3 regions of the Paenibacillus sp. FSL W8-0426 genome follow, and region 3 is predicted to be linked to each of the others. Evidence: a T-box and tRNA genes for the amino acid it is inferred to sense, from the RefSeq annotation. Region 3 holds a T-box; the other regions hold tRNA genes.
What was found. The T-box of region 3 lies ahead of MKY59_RS18380 (glutamine--tRNA ligase/YqeY domain fusion protein). A T-box ahead of a tRNA ligase gene usually reads a tRNA of that ligase, here a tRNA-Gln.
Positions count from the first base shown of each region.

Region 1 (3,250 bases), 1.7 Mb from region 3:
TCAGTTGATGTGCGGATCGTTTTTCAATACAAAACAATATTCCCTGATAGCTCAGTTGGTAGAGCACTCGACTGTTAATCGAGTTGTCACAGGTTCGAGTCCTGTTCGGGGAGCCATATGGAGAGGTGTCCGAGTTGGCCGAAGGAGCACGATTGGAAATCGTGTAGGCGCCAAAAGCGTCTCGAGGGTTCGAATCCCTCTCTCTCCGTTCTGATTTTTAAATGCAAGGCCCGTTGGTCAAGGGGTTAAGACACCTCCCTTTCACGGAGGTAACAGGGGTTCGAATCCCCTACGGGTCATGTTTATCCAAAAGACTTGATTTTATCATTGATTATATGATATGATCATAAATGTCTTGTTCGGAGGCTTAGCTCAGCTGGGAGAGCATCTGCCTTACAAGCAGAGGGTCGGGGGTTCGAACCCCTCAGCCTCCACCATATACTTTTTTAACGACGCGGGGTGGAGCAGCCCGGTAGCTCGTCGGGCTCATAACCCGAAGGCCGCAGGTTCAAATCCTGCCCCCGCAATTGAACTTATTTTAAATAAGGGATCTTGGAACCGTGGTGTAGTTGGCCTAACATGCCTGCCTGTCACGCAGGAGATCGCGGGTTCGAATCCCGTCGGTTCCGCCATTTTCTTTCAAACATTGAGGAAGCTGTTCACTAAATCTGCTGTAAGGCACTGACGCCTGGATAAAGTGCAACGTTTCAAGATTAACTTTATTATGGCTCGGTAGCTCAGTCGGTAGAGCAGAGGACTGAAAATCCTCGTGTCGGCGGTTCGATTCCGTCCCGAGCCACCATTGAATCTAATAATCGAATATGCCGGTGTAGCTCAATTGGTAGAGCAACTGACTTGTAATCAGTAGGTTGGGGGTTCAAGTCCTCTCGCCGGCACCATTGTGGAGGCTTAGCGAAGTGGCCAAACGCATCAGACTGTAAATCTGCTCCCGTACGGGTTCGGTGGTTCGAATCCATCAGCCTCCACCATTGCTTTTAGGGGCATAGTTTAAAGGTAGAACAGCGGTCTCCAAAACCGTTAGTGTGGGTTCAATTCCTGCTGCCCCTGCCAATTCTTTATTAATTATGTATTATGGCGATCGTGGCGAAGTGGTTAACGCACCGGTTTGTGGATCCGGCATTCGGGGGTTCAATTCCCCTCGATCGCCCTCTAGTGGGGATTAGCCAAGCGGTAAGGCAACGGACTTTGACTCCGTCATGCATAGGTTCAAATCCTATATCCCCAGCCATTATTTGCGGACGTGGCTCAGCGGTAGAGCATCGCCTTGCCAAGGCGAGGGTCGCGGGTTCGATTCCCGTCGTCCGCTCCAATAGAATATGGCGCCATAGCCAAGTGGTAAGGCACAGCTCTGCAAAAGCTTTATCCCCAGTTCGAATCTGGGTGGCGCCTCCAGTAAATATGCCGGCGTGGCGGAATGGCAGACGCGCTCGACTCAAAATCGAGTGGGAAACCGTGGAGGTTCGAGTCCTCTCGCCGGTATTCAGTATTAAGAAAACAGTCCAGTAGAGATTACATCTAATGGGCTGTTTTTTTGTTTATCTATATGCTTACAAAATGAAATGATTAGGTGGGAGTACAGTGCCGGATTTGCATACAGAACACGATTATTCACAATTATTATTTGACCTATCTCTTTGGGAAGAAGCCTGGAGAAAGAGAAAGGCGTCCATGCCTCCCAGGAAAGGGAGCTATCCGTTCGATACGGAGGAAGCCTTTGAACGGTGGGCCAGAGAATACCACCATCAGTCGTTCACGGAAGAAGGCAAACAACGTTCTGGTCGCATTATGGGCTGGATTGAGAATCAGGGCGTCGAATATAAGGGGTTAACGATACTGGATGTCGGCGCCGCCTCAGGTGCGTTCAGCATACCATTCGCGGAAAAAGGAGCAACGGTTACTGCTGTTGAACCTTCGCATTTTCTGACCGCTTTGATGAAAGAAACCATTCCTGCCGAATTAAGATCCAGGATCGACATTGTGTCGGAACGTTTTGAGGAATTGTCCATTCAGGACAAAGGCTGGGAAAAGAAGTTCGATTTGGTGTTTGCCTCCATGTGTCCAGCCATGTCCGACTGGGAGACGGTGGAACAAGCCATCCTCTGCGCCAGGCAATATGTGTATATCAGCACGATGGCGGCTCCACGCGAGCACACCCTAATGGATGAGTTGAAAGAGGTGTTGGGGGTAAAATCGACATTCAGAGCAGGAGATATGGCATACATCCAACAGCTTCTATATTTGAAGGGATATTCTTATACGAGCATTATCACCAAAGAAACGACTACGTTGGAGATGCCGTTGGAGGATGTCGTGCATAAGCTGCCGGAATGGCTCAAAACGTACAAGCTGCCAACGGATGAACAGACTCTGCGACTTGCTGAAGAGCACATTAGAAAGACATTTCCGGATGGCGTCGTCACGTTTACGCGGGGAGGACGATTCGGAAAAATATTGATTCAACTCGATCAACCTCAGATGAAAACTGTACGGAAATAAGCATGAAGTTACGAGCGGTTGTTCATATAATAGTATGATCAGAAAAACCAAGAGGGGCAGTGGAAGCTGCCCCTTTTGCATGCATGGTTCCGAGGTATACCTTGTACCCTTTCACGAAATGGATTCTCCCCATAAATAACAGACCACCCCCCTTGTAGTGCGCCTTCAAACAGGTCTTTAGAACGGGCTGAAGCTCATATGATAGAGGAAACCCGAAAATTTTCAAAAATTATCCTTCAGAAAACTGGATTGCAGCTATAGAACAGCGAATGTATTTCATGGCCTGGGCAGCTCATTAGAAATTAAACCTGTCTTTCGGCATGCAGGTTCTGCTGCCGAAGCCGGTATTGGCCCGGGGTTATTCCCTCCCATTTGCGGAAGGAACGGATGAAGTTTTGCGGATTGTTATACTGAAGCCGGTTAGAGATGTCCTTTACGGTCAGATCCGTTTCTTCCAACCATCTTTTGGCGATGGTGAACCGATGTTTGGCCAAATATTCGCTGAATGACGATCCCGTTTCCTTGCGGAACACACTGCTTAAGTAGTTGGCATTATAGTGAAGCCTGGCAGCACACTCCTCTAGCGTGAGATCTCTATCATATTCCTGATGGATGATCGCAATCATTTTGTCCGAAATATGACGGTACTGTGTAACTTGTCTCTCCTTGAAAAGCAAAATGATGGGTTTGATCATCCGCTGACTGAACCAATGCTCCACTTCTGAGGCGTATC
Region 1 is NZ_CP150203.1:5,863,134-5,866,383, reverse strand. It holds tRNA gene MKY59_RS26590 (tRNA-Asn) at 41-116, shown strand; tRNA gene MKY59_RS26585 (tRNA-Ser) at 120-208, shown strand; tRNA gene MKY59_RS26580 (tRNA-Glu) at 228-299, shown strand; tRNA gene MKY59_RS26575 (tRNA-Val) at 362-437, shown strand; tRNA gene MKY59_RS26570 (tRNA-Met) at 454-527, shown strand; tRNA gene MKY59_RS26565 (tRNA-Asp) at 555-632, shown strand; tRNA gene MKY59_RS26560 (tRNA-Phe) at 727-802, shown strand; tRNA gene MKY59_RS26555 (tRNA-Thr) at 824-899, shown strand; tRNA gene MKY59_RS26550 (tRNA-Tyr) at 904-989, shown strand; tRNA gene MKY59_RS26545 (tRNA-Trp) at 998-1,071, shown strand; tRNA gene MKY59_RS26540 (tRNA-His) at 1,096-1,168, shown strand; tRNA gene MKY59_RS26535 (tRNA-Gln) at 1,175-1,249, shown strand; tRNA gene MKY59_RS26530 (tRNA-Gly) at 1,256-1,330, shown strand; tRNA gene MKY59_RS26525 (tRNA-Cys) at 1,340-1,413, shown strand; tRNA gene MKY59_RS26520 (tRNA-Leu) at 1,422-1,500, shown strand; gene MKY59_RS26515 (methyltransferase domain-containing protein) at 1,690-2,517, shown strand; gene MKY59_RS26510 (helix-turn-helix domain-containing protein) at 2,820-3,250, opposite strand, start outside.
Region 1: it encodes a tRNA-Gln, which carries the amino acid that the T-box ahead of MKY59_RS18380 (glutamine--tRNA ligase/YqeY domain fusion protein) is inferred to sense. The anticodon was not compared.

Region 2 (3,250 bases), 3.1 Mb from region 3:
AGCAAGGCTTTGGAAATGCTGCTCGACAAACTGCCGGGCAAACTGAAAAACTGGTCTGCTTCCAACTGGGGCAAACAACAATTGTCCGCTTCCCGTGCCTACGGCCCGATTACGTTTGAGCGTTATGAAGGGACTTGGAACGGTCAAGAAATGACGCTTGAAGTGTGGCCGATTCTGAATGAAGCTGGCACGGGGATTGAGAACATCGTGGAGGTCTCCTTCAAGACAGACGACGCGTCTACGGTATCCGGCCTCCGTGCCCAACTGATGCAGCTGCTGGAGAACGAAAACTGGCTTCTTCCGGGAGACGGCCTGAAAACCCAACTTATTTTGGAACGTTATTAATGGAATCTACGGGGTATGTTGTTTGAGCATCGCGTTTCTGATACATCTCCACTTTTGACAGAACAGCCGGAACGATTACCCACCTGCTGGCTGGTCAAAATAGCATGAAACAAAGGCCTCATTTCTGATCCTTAAGATCAATGAAATGAGGCCTTTGTTTGTCCGCTAGCACTTTGCGGTGAGATAAACGATCCTTTTCAGATGTTCTTTTTCCTATATAAATGTGGCAGTATCAATACACTTTGAATGTTTGCCCTGTTTCAATGCCAAGCGCGCTTTGAATGAACGTATTGGCGACGCGCTCAACGGGCACCGGGTTAAACCCAATGAAGAAATCACGGTATTTCTCGGCCGATTCCACAAACAGATTCGGACTGACGGAGTTCAAACGGATACCTCTTGGCAGTTCATAAGCAGCCGCCTTGGCAAATGCATCAATAGCCCCGTTCGCCATCGCGCTGGAAGCACCCTGTTCGATCGGATGGTCCTTGATAATTCCGCTGACCAGTGTAAAACTTCCCTTATCGTTAATGTAGTGTTGACCGATGAGCACAATGTTGACTTGACCAAGCAGCTTGCTCTGCACGCTGACCATGTTGTTCTCGGGAGTGAGTTCAGCCAGCTTGGCATAATGAGTCTGGCCTGCTGTCACAATGACGTAGTCGATATTGGCAACCGTTTCAAAAAGCGTCTTGATACTATCGGTTGAAGTCATATCGACCGTATAATCTCCCGAATTTCTGCCTGCAGTTACAACTTCCACAGACCATTCCTGCAGCTTGGCAACAACCGCTTTGCCCAATGTTCCATGTCCTCCAATAACAAGTGCCCGCTTCATCCTTCGAATCCCCCCTGGTCGTTGTTCATTCACTTCATTTATTTAATCAAAGATCACGTCTGTTATCAAATTCAAATCGTTGATCGGATGACCATATATTTTCGATACAAAACAAAAAATAGCCCTGCACAAGGCAAGAGCTATTTTGCGATTCGTTAAGCGGGTGATGGGAATCGAACCCACGCTACCAGCTTGGAAGGCTGGAGTTCTACCATTGAACTACACCCGCATCTTATAAAAAATCGGGATGACACGATTTGAACATGCGACCCCCTGGTCCCAAACCAGGTGCTCTACCAAGCTGAGCTACATCCCGATACTTGAGAGTAAATATGGCGCGCCCTGAGAGATTCGAACTCCCGACCTTTTGATTCGTAGTCAAACGCTCTATCCAGCTGAGCTAAGGGCGCATATTTGGAGCGGACGACGGGAATCGAACCCGCGACCCTCGCCTTGGCAAGGCGATGCTCTACCGCTGAGCCACGTCCGCATATGATTGGTGCGGTCGAGAGGACTCGAACCTCCACGGGGGGTTAGCCCACACGGACCTGAACCGTGCGCGTCTGCCAATTCCGCCACGACCGCATAATATAACTGGTGAGCCATGAAGGACTCGAACCTTCGACACCCTGATTAAAAGTCAGGTGCTCTACCAACTGAGCTAATGGCTCTCACCGAAAAAATAATGGCAGGGGATATAGGATTCGAACCTATGCATGACGGAGTCAAAGTCCGTTGCCTTACCGCTTGGCTAATCCCCTATAAAGTTAAGATAAAGGGCGATCGAGGGGACTTGAACCCCCGAGTGCCGGAGCCACAATCCGGTGCGTTAACCCCTTCGCCACGACCGCCATACGTTGTTCCAACGCAATGTAGGAACATTATAGTTTGTCCAACCGGACCCGGTTTTATTCAAACCGCTAAAAGAAAATCATGGTGCCGGCGAGAGGACTTGAACCCCCAACCTACTGATTACAAGTCAGTTGCTCTACCAGTTGAGCTACACCGGCAAAATCATAAAAGTGGCGGAACCGACGGGATACTCTCACTTCGTTCGAGACTGCGCAGCTTATGCTCTCGAAGTGAATGCTTCGACGAACCCATTTACGGATTTTCATCCCTGATGAATATTCAAGTGGCGGAACCGACGGGATTCGAACCCGCGATCTCCTGCGTGACAGGCAGGCATGTTAGGCCAACTACACCACGGTTCCACGATCCCTTATTAAAATAAGTTCAATTGCGGGGGCAGGATTTGAACCTGCGGCCTTCGGGTTATGAGCCCGACGAGCTACCGGGCTGCTCCACCCCGCGTCGTTAAAAAAATATATGGTGGAGGCTGAGGGGATCGAACCCCCGACCCTCTGCTTGTAAGGCAGATGCTCTCCCAGCTGAGCTAAGCCTCCATACTACTATGACCCGTAGGGGATTCGAACCCCTGTTACCTCCGTGAAAGGGAGGTGTCTTAACCCCTTGACCAACGGGCCTCAATAAAACCAAGCTGGCGGAGAGAGAGGGATTCGAACCCTCGAGACGCTTTTGGCGCCTACACGATTTCCAATCGTGCTCCTTCGGCCAACTCGGACACCTCTCCATAATGGCTCCCCGAACAGGACTCGAACCTGTGACAACTCGATTAACAGTCGAGTGCTCTACCAACTGAGCTATCAGGGAATGGTGGAGCCAAGCGGGATCGAACCGCTGACCTCCTGCTTGCAAGGCAGGCGCTCTCCCAGCTGAGCTATGGCCCCATGATATGTAGGATTTATTGATTTGTAAGTTAAATGGTGGGCCCTGGTGGACTCGAACCACCGACCTCACCCTTATCAGAGGTGCGCTCTAACCAACTGAGCTAAGGGCCCAAATTATATTCAAGACCTTCGAAGTATTTCAATACCCGAAAGGGTTTCGCTTGGCGGCTTCCTACTCTCCCAGGACCCTGCGGTCCAAGTACCATCGGCGCTAGAGGGCTTAACGGTCGTGTTCGGGATGGGAACGTGTGGAACCCCTCCGCCATCGCCACCAAACGATTTTTCAGTTCAGAGATTGCTCTCTGAAAACTGGATT
Region 2 is NZ_CP150203.1:340,348-343,597, reverse strand. It holds gene MKY59_RS01615 (CYTH domain-containing protein) at 1-345, shown strand, start outside; gene MKY59_RS01610 (short chain dehydrogenase) at 578-1,183, opposite strand; tRNA gene MKY59_RS01605 (tRNA-Gly) at 1,342-1,412, opposite strand; tRNA gene MKY59_RS01600 (tRNA-Pro) at 1,426-1,499, opposite strand; tRNA gene MKY59_RS01595 (tRNA-Arg) at 1,517-1,593, opposite strand; tRNA gene MKY59_RS01590 (tRNA-Gly) at 1,599-1,673, opposite strand; tRNA gene MKY59_RS01585 (tRNA-Leu) at 1,681-1,768, opposite strand; tRNA gene MKY59_RS01580 (tRNA-Lys) at 1,779-1,854, opposite strand; tRNA gene MKY59_RS01575 (tRNA-Gln) at 1,870-1,944, opposite strand; tRNA gene MKY59_RS01570 (tRNA-His) at 1,962-2,034, opposite strand; tRNA gene MKY59_RS01565 (tRNA-Thr) at 2,118-2,193, opposite strand; tRNA gene MKY59_RS01560 (tRNA-Asp) at 2,320-2,397, opposite strand; tRNA gene MKY59_RS01555 (tRNA-Met) at 2,424-2,497, opposite strand; tRNA gene MKY59_RS01550 (tRNA-Val) at 2,514-2,589, opposite strand; tRNA gene MKY59_RS01545 (tRNA-Glu) at 2,599-2,670, opposite strand; tRNA gene MKY59_RS01540 (tRNA-Ser) at 2,686-2,777, opposite strand; tRNA gene MKY59_RS01535 (tRNA-Asn) at 2,782-2,857, opposite strand; tRNA gene MKY59_RS01530 (tRNA-Ala) at 2,859-2,934, opposite strand; tRNA gene MKY59_RS01525 (tRNA-Ile) at 2,969-3,045, opposite strand; rRNA gene rrf (5S ribosomal RNA) at 3,094-3,210, opposite strand.
Region 2: it encodes a tRNA-Gln, which carries the amino acid that the T-box ahead of MKY59_RS18380 (glutamine--tRNA ligase/YqeY domain fusion protein) is inferred to sense. The anticodon was not compared.

Region 3 (3,250 bases):
GTAGGTGCAATGCAGTTCAATGATTTCGCCGGATCGCGGATCTTTGATAACCTCCTCGCAGCGAATGAAATATGCACCCTTGAGCCGCACTTCTGCACCTGGCGCCAACCGATGAAACCCCTTCGCAGGAACTTCCATGAAATCATCGCGGTCAATGTATAACTCCCTCGAAAAGGCTACCTCGCGCACACCCCGATCAGCGGTCAACGGGTTGTTTTCAATAGGCAGCATCTCTTCACCTTCATTCGGGTAATTGATGAGTATCACCTTTAGGGGATGAACAACCGCCATGATCGCCGGAACATTCGGTTTAAGCTCCTGACGGAGCACATGGTCCAACAAGGATATATCCACCGTTGTTTGCTGTCTTGCGAGTCCAATGCCACCGATGAATTCTCTAATGCTCTCGGGAGTGTATCCCCTGCGTCTCAGGCCGGAAATCGTTGGCAGCCGGGGATCGTCCCAGCCATCTACCCAGCCGGATTCAACCATTTTCCGCAGGTAACGCTTGCCGGTCACCGCACCGGCGATATTGACGCGTCCAAACTCCCACTGCCTGGGCGGTTCCAAGATCCCCAATTCGGCCAGCACCCAATCATACAGTGCACGATGGTCTTTGAATTCAATGGAACAGAGGGAATGTGTAATGCCTTCAATCATGTCTTGAATAGGATGAGCGAAATCATACATTGGATAGATGCACCAAACATTTCCTGTCCGGTAATGCGGGGCATGAATGATCCTGTACAGCACCGGATCACGAAGATTCATGTTCGGAGAAGCCATATCGATTTTTGCACGAAGTACACAAGATCCGTCCGGATGGATTCCATTTCGCATCTCCTGAAACAAGCGCAAATTTTCCTCTGGGGTTCGATTGCGATAGGGACTGTCGGTTCCTGGTTCGGTTAACGTTCCCCTGCTAGCTGCCAATTCCTCCGGAGAAAGATGACATACATACGCTTTGCCTTGTTGAATGAGTTCAACTGCTGCGGCATAGATTCGGTCGGAATAATCAGACCCATAATATACGTGCCCCCCAGGACTGTAACCAAGCCATTCCATATCTTTGAGAATGGACTCAACGTAAGAGATGTCCTCTTTCAATGGATTCGTGTCGTCGAACCTTAAATGAAAGGTACCCTCGAATGTTTGAGCTGTGGTGTAATTGATGTGAATAGCATAGGCACTGCCGATATGAAGGTGCCCGTTCGGTTCGGGTGGAAAGCGGGTACAGATCGGACGTTGAAAACGGCCAGCCATCACATCTTCCCGGATGAGGTTCTCCAGGTAACTCCCACCTTGGGTGGAGCTGCGTTCGTCCTCGTCTTGCCGGGATTGTTTATTTTCACGTCTCGCCATCACGAATTCCCTATTCAACTCATGTTCTGTTTCCTTTTTCGGTTTGTCGAAACCTGCTTCCATGCTAGAATGCCTCCCCTGTTATGATCAACCACGTAATGATCAACGAAAAAAGAACTTCACCTCCCAAGACGATATGTCTTGGGGACGAAGTTCTCGTGGTGCCACCCCAGGTTCACCGAAATGTCGCCATTCCAGTCTCATCAAGTCCATTTCCGTTCATACTGCGAACCGTACTGAACCCTGTGCTCTATATCGGGAGCACCCGTTCCACCATCCCTGACGCTGCACGTTTTGTTCCGGCGGACCGTTCGGAGGCTTGCTTCAATGCTGTTTTTTCACCCATTCTCAGCATCAGGGCTCTCTGTATAAAAAAATCAGCATCTACTCTTCTCGTCATCACGTTCAATATTTCCTATTATTGTAATCAAAGCCAAAATGAAAGTCAAACCCTTTTCGTTTACGATTGGCTGTCAAATTCATGATCCATCGTTTCGAGCAATTGATGTGTCTTGTCACATTTATATTCCCAAAACATAATGCCGCCCAATTCATGATCATGTACATATCGGCATTTGGCTCGGATGGAGTCAGGATCGTCATAAGAAATAAACGTGTGTCCATTAAAGAGATACGGCGCCTTTGCTTCATCATCCCAATGCCTGGTATACCCGTTCAACCCAATGTAATTGGCGTTTAACTCCGTATACTCCGGACCGTAACCGCCGGTCGTTTCTGCCATTTGATGCAATCCATCGTTCCGGTCGGGCACACCCTTCCACATGCGGGAATAGAACGCGGCACCGATGATGATCTTGTCCTTGGGCACACCTGCCCTGTGAAACGTTTGGACCGAAGCATCAACGCTGATGCGGAACAAATCCCCAGTTGGCGTAAAGAGATTTGTATGATGTCCCGTTAATACCTGAAAGCCGCCCCGCATGTCATAGGTCATCAGCTGCACGTAATCGACGTACCTTTGCACCTGATCCATTTCCGTTCCATCCACGTAGTATTGGTCCGCTCCCGCTGCAATGGTCAGCATATAATACTTCCCGTCCAACTCACCCTGCCGTGTCAACGCTTCCCTGATGGTTTTCAGCAGCATCGTGAAGTTCGGCTTGTCACTTGCGGATGCCGCAATCCCAGCCTCTCCATAACATGGGTATTCCCAATCCAAATCAATGCCATCAAGTCCATAAGTGGTTACGGCTAGCACAGCAGATTCGGCGATTCTATTCCTGCCCTCTGCCGTCGCCGCTGCCTCCGAAAAACCGCCGGAGCTCCAGCCTCCAACGGACAAAATAAAGCGCAAATCCGGATGGGTCCTCTTGATCACGGAAACTTGATCCATGTTTTGCAAATGCTCGGTGTGAATGGCTCCCTCCCGAATACCGGCAAAAGCGATATTGATGTGCGTCATTCGTTTCAGATCGGCCTCTGTCACGCTCTTCAGATCACGATGACCGACGTATCCGATGATCCATTTTCGGCTCATATGTCACCTCTCCCTTGATCACACTAGGTCACTTCGCGAGCATAACGCCGACACGAACAGCTTCCTTCACGGCTCCGATGCGATAACCGTAAGAAACATACCGAATGCGGTATTGTTGATCCAGCACCGCAAGGTGAGGGAATCCCGACTCTAACGCGATTGGACTGCACAGCACTTCGGGTATTGCGCCTTTGTTCATTTCTGCGAATCGAACCTGTGCCGGTAGCTGCTTCAACGGATCTGCGCTAAAAGGACTGATCGTACCCAAGGAAGGTGTAATCAGCACGATCGGGAGACCGCCTTCTGCCAACGCTTGGTTCGAATCGGCCAGCTCTCTCAACAAATGCATGGTCGGTTCCCTTCCTGGTTCGATCCAGGCCAGCAGTGCGC
Region 3 is NZ_CP150203.1:4,129,029-4,132,278, forward strand. It holds gene MKY59_RS18380 (glutamine--tRNA ligase/YqeY domain fusion protein) at 1-1,425, opposite strand, end outside; T-box leader at 1,503-1,771, opposite strand; gene MKY59_RS18385 (glycoside hydrolase family 18 protein) at 1,823-2,860, opposite strand; gene MKY59_RS18390 (transglutaminase-like domain-containing protein) at 2,889-3,250, opposite strand, start outside.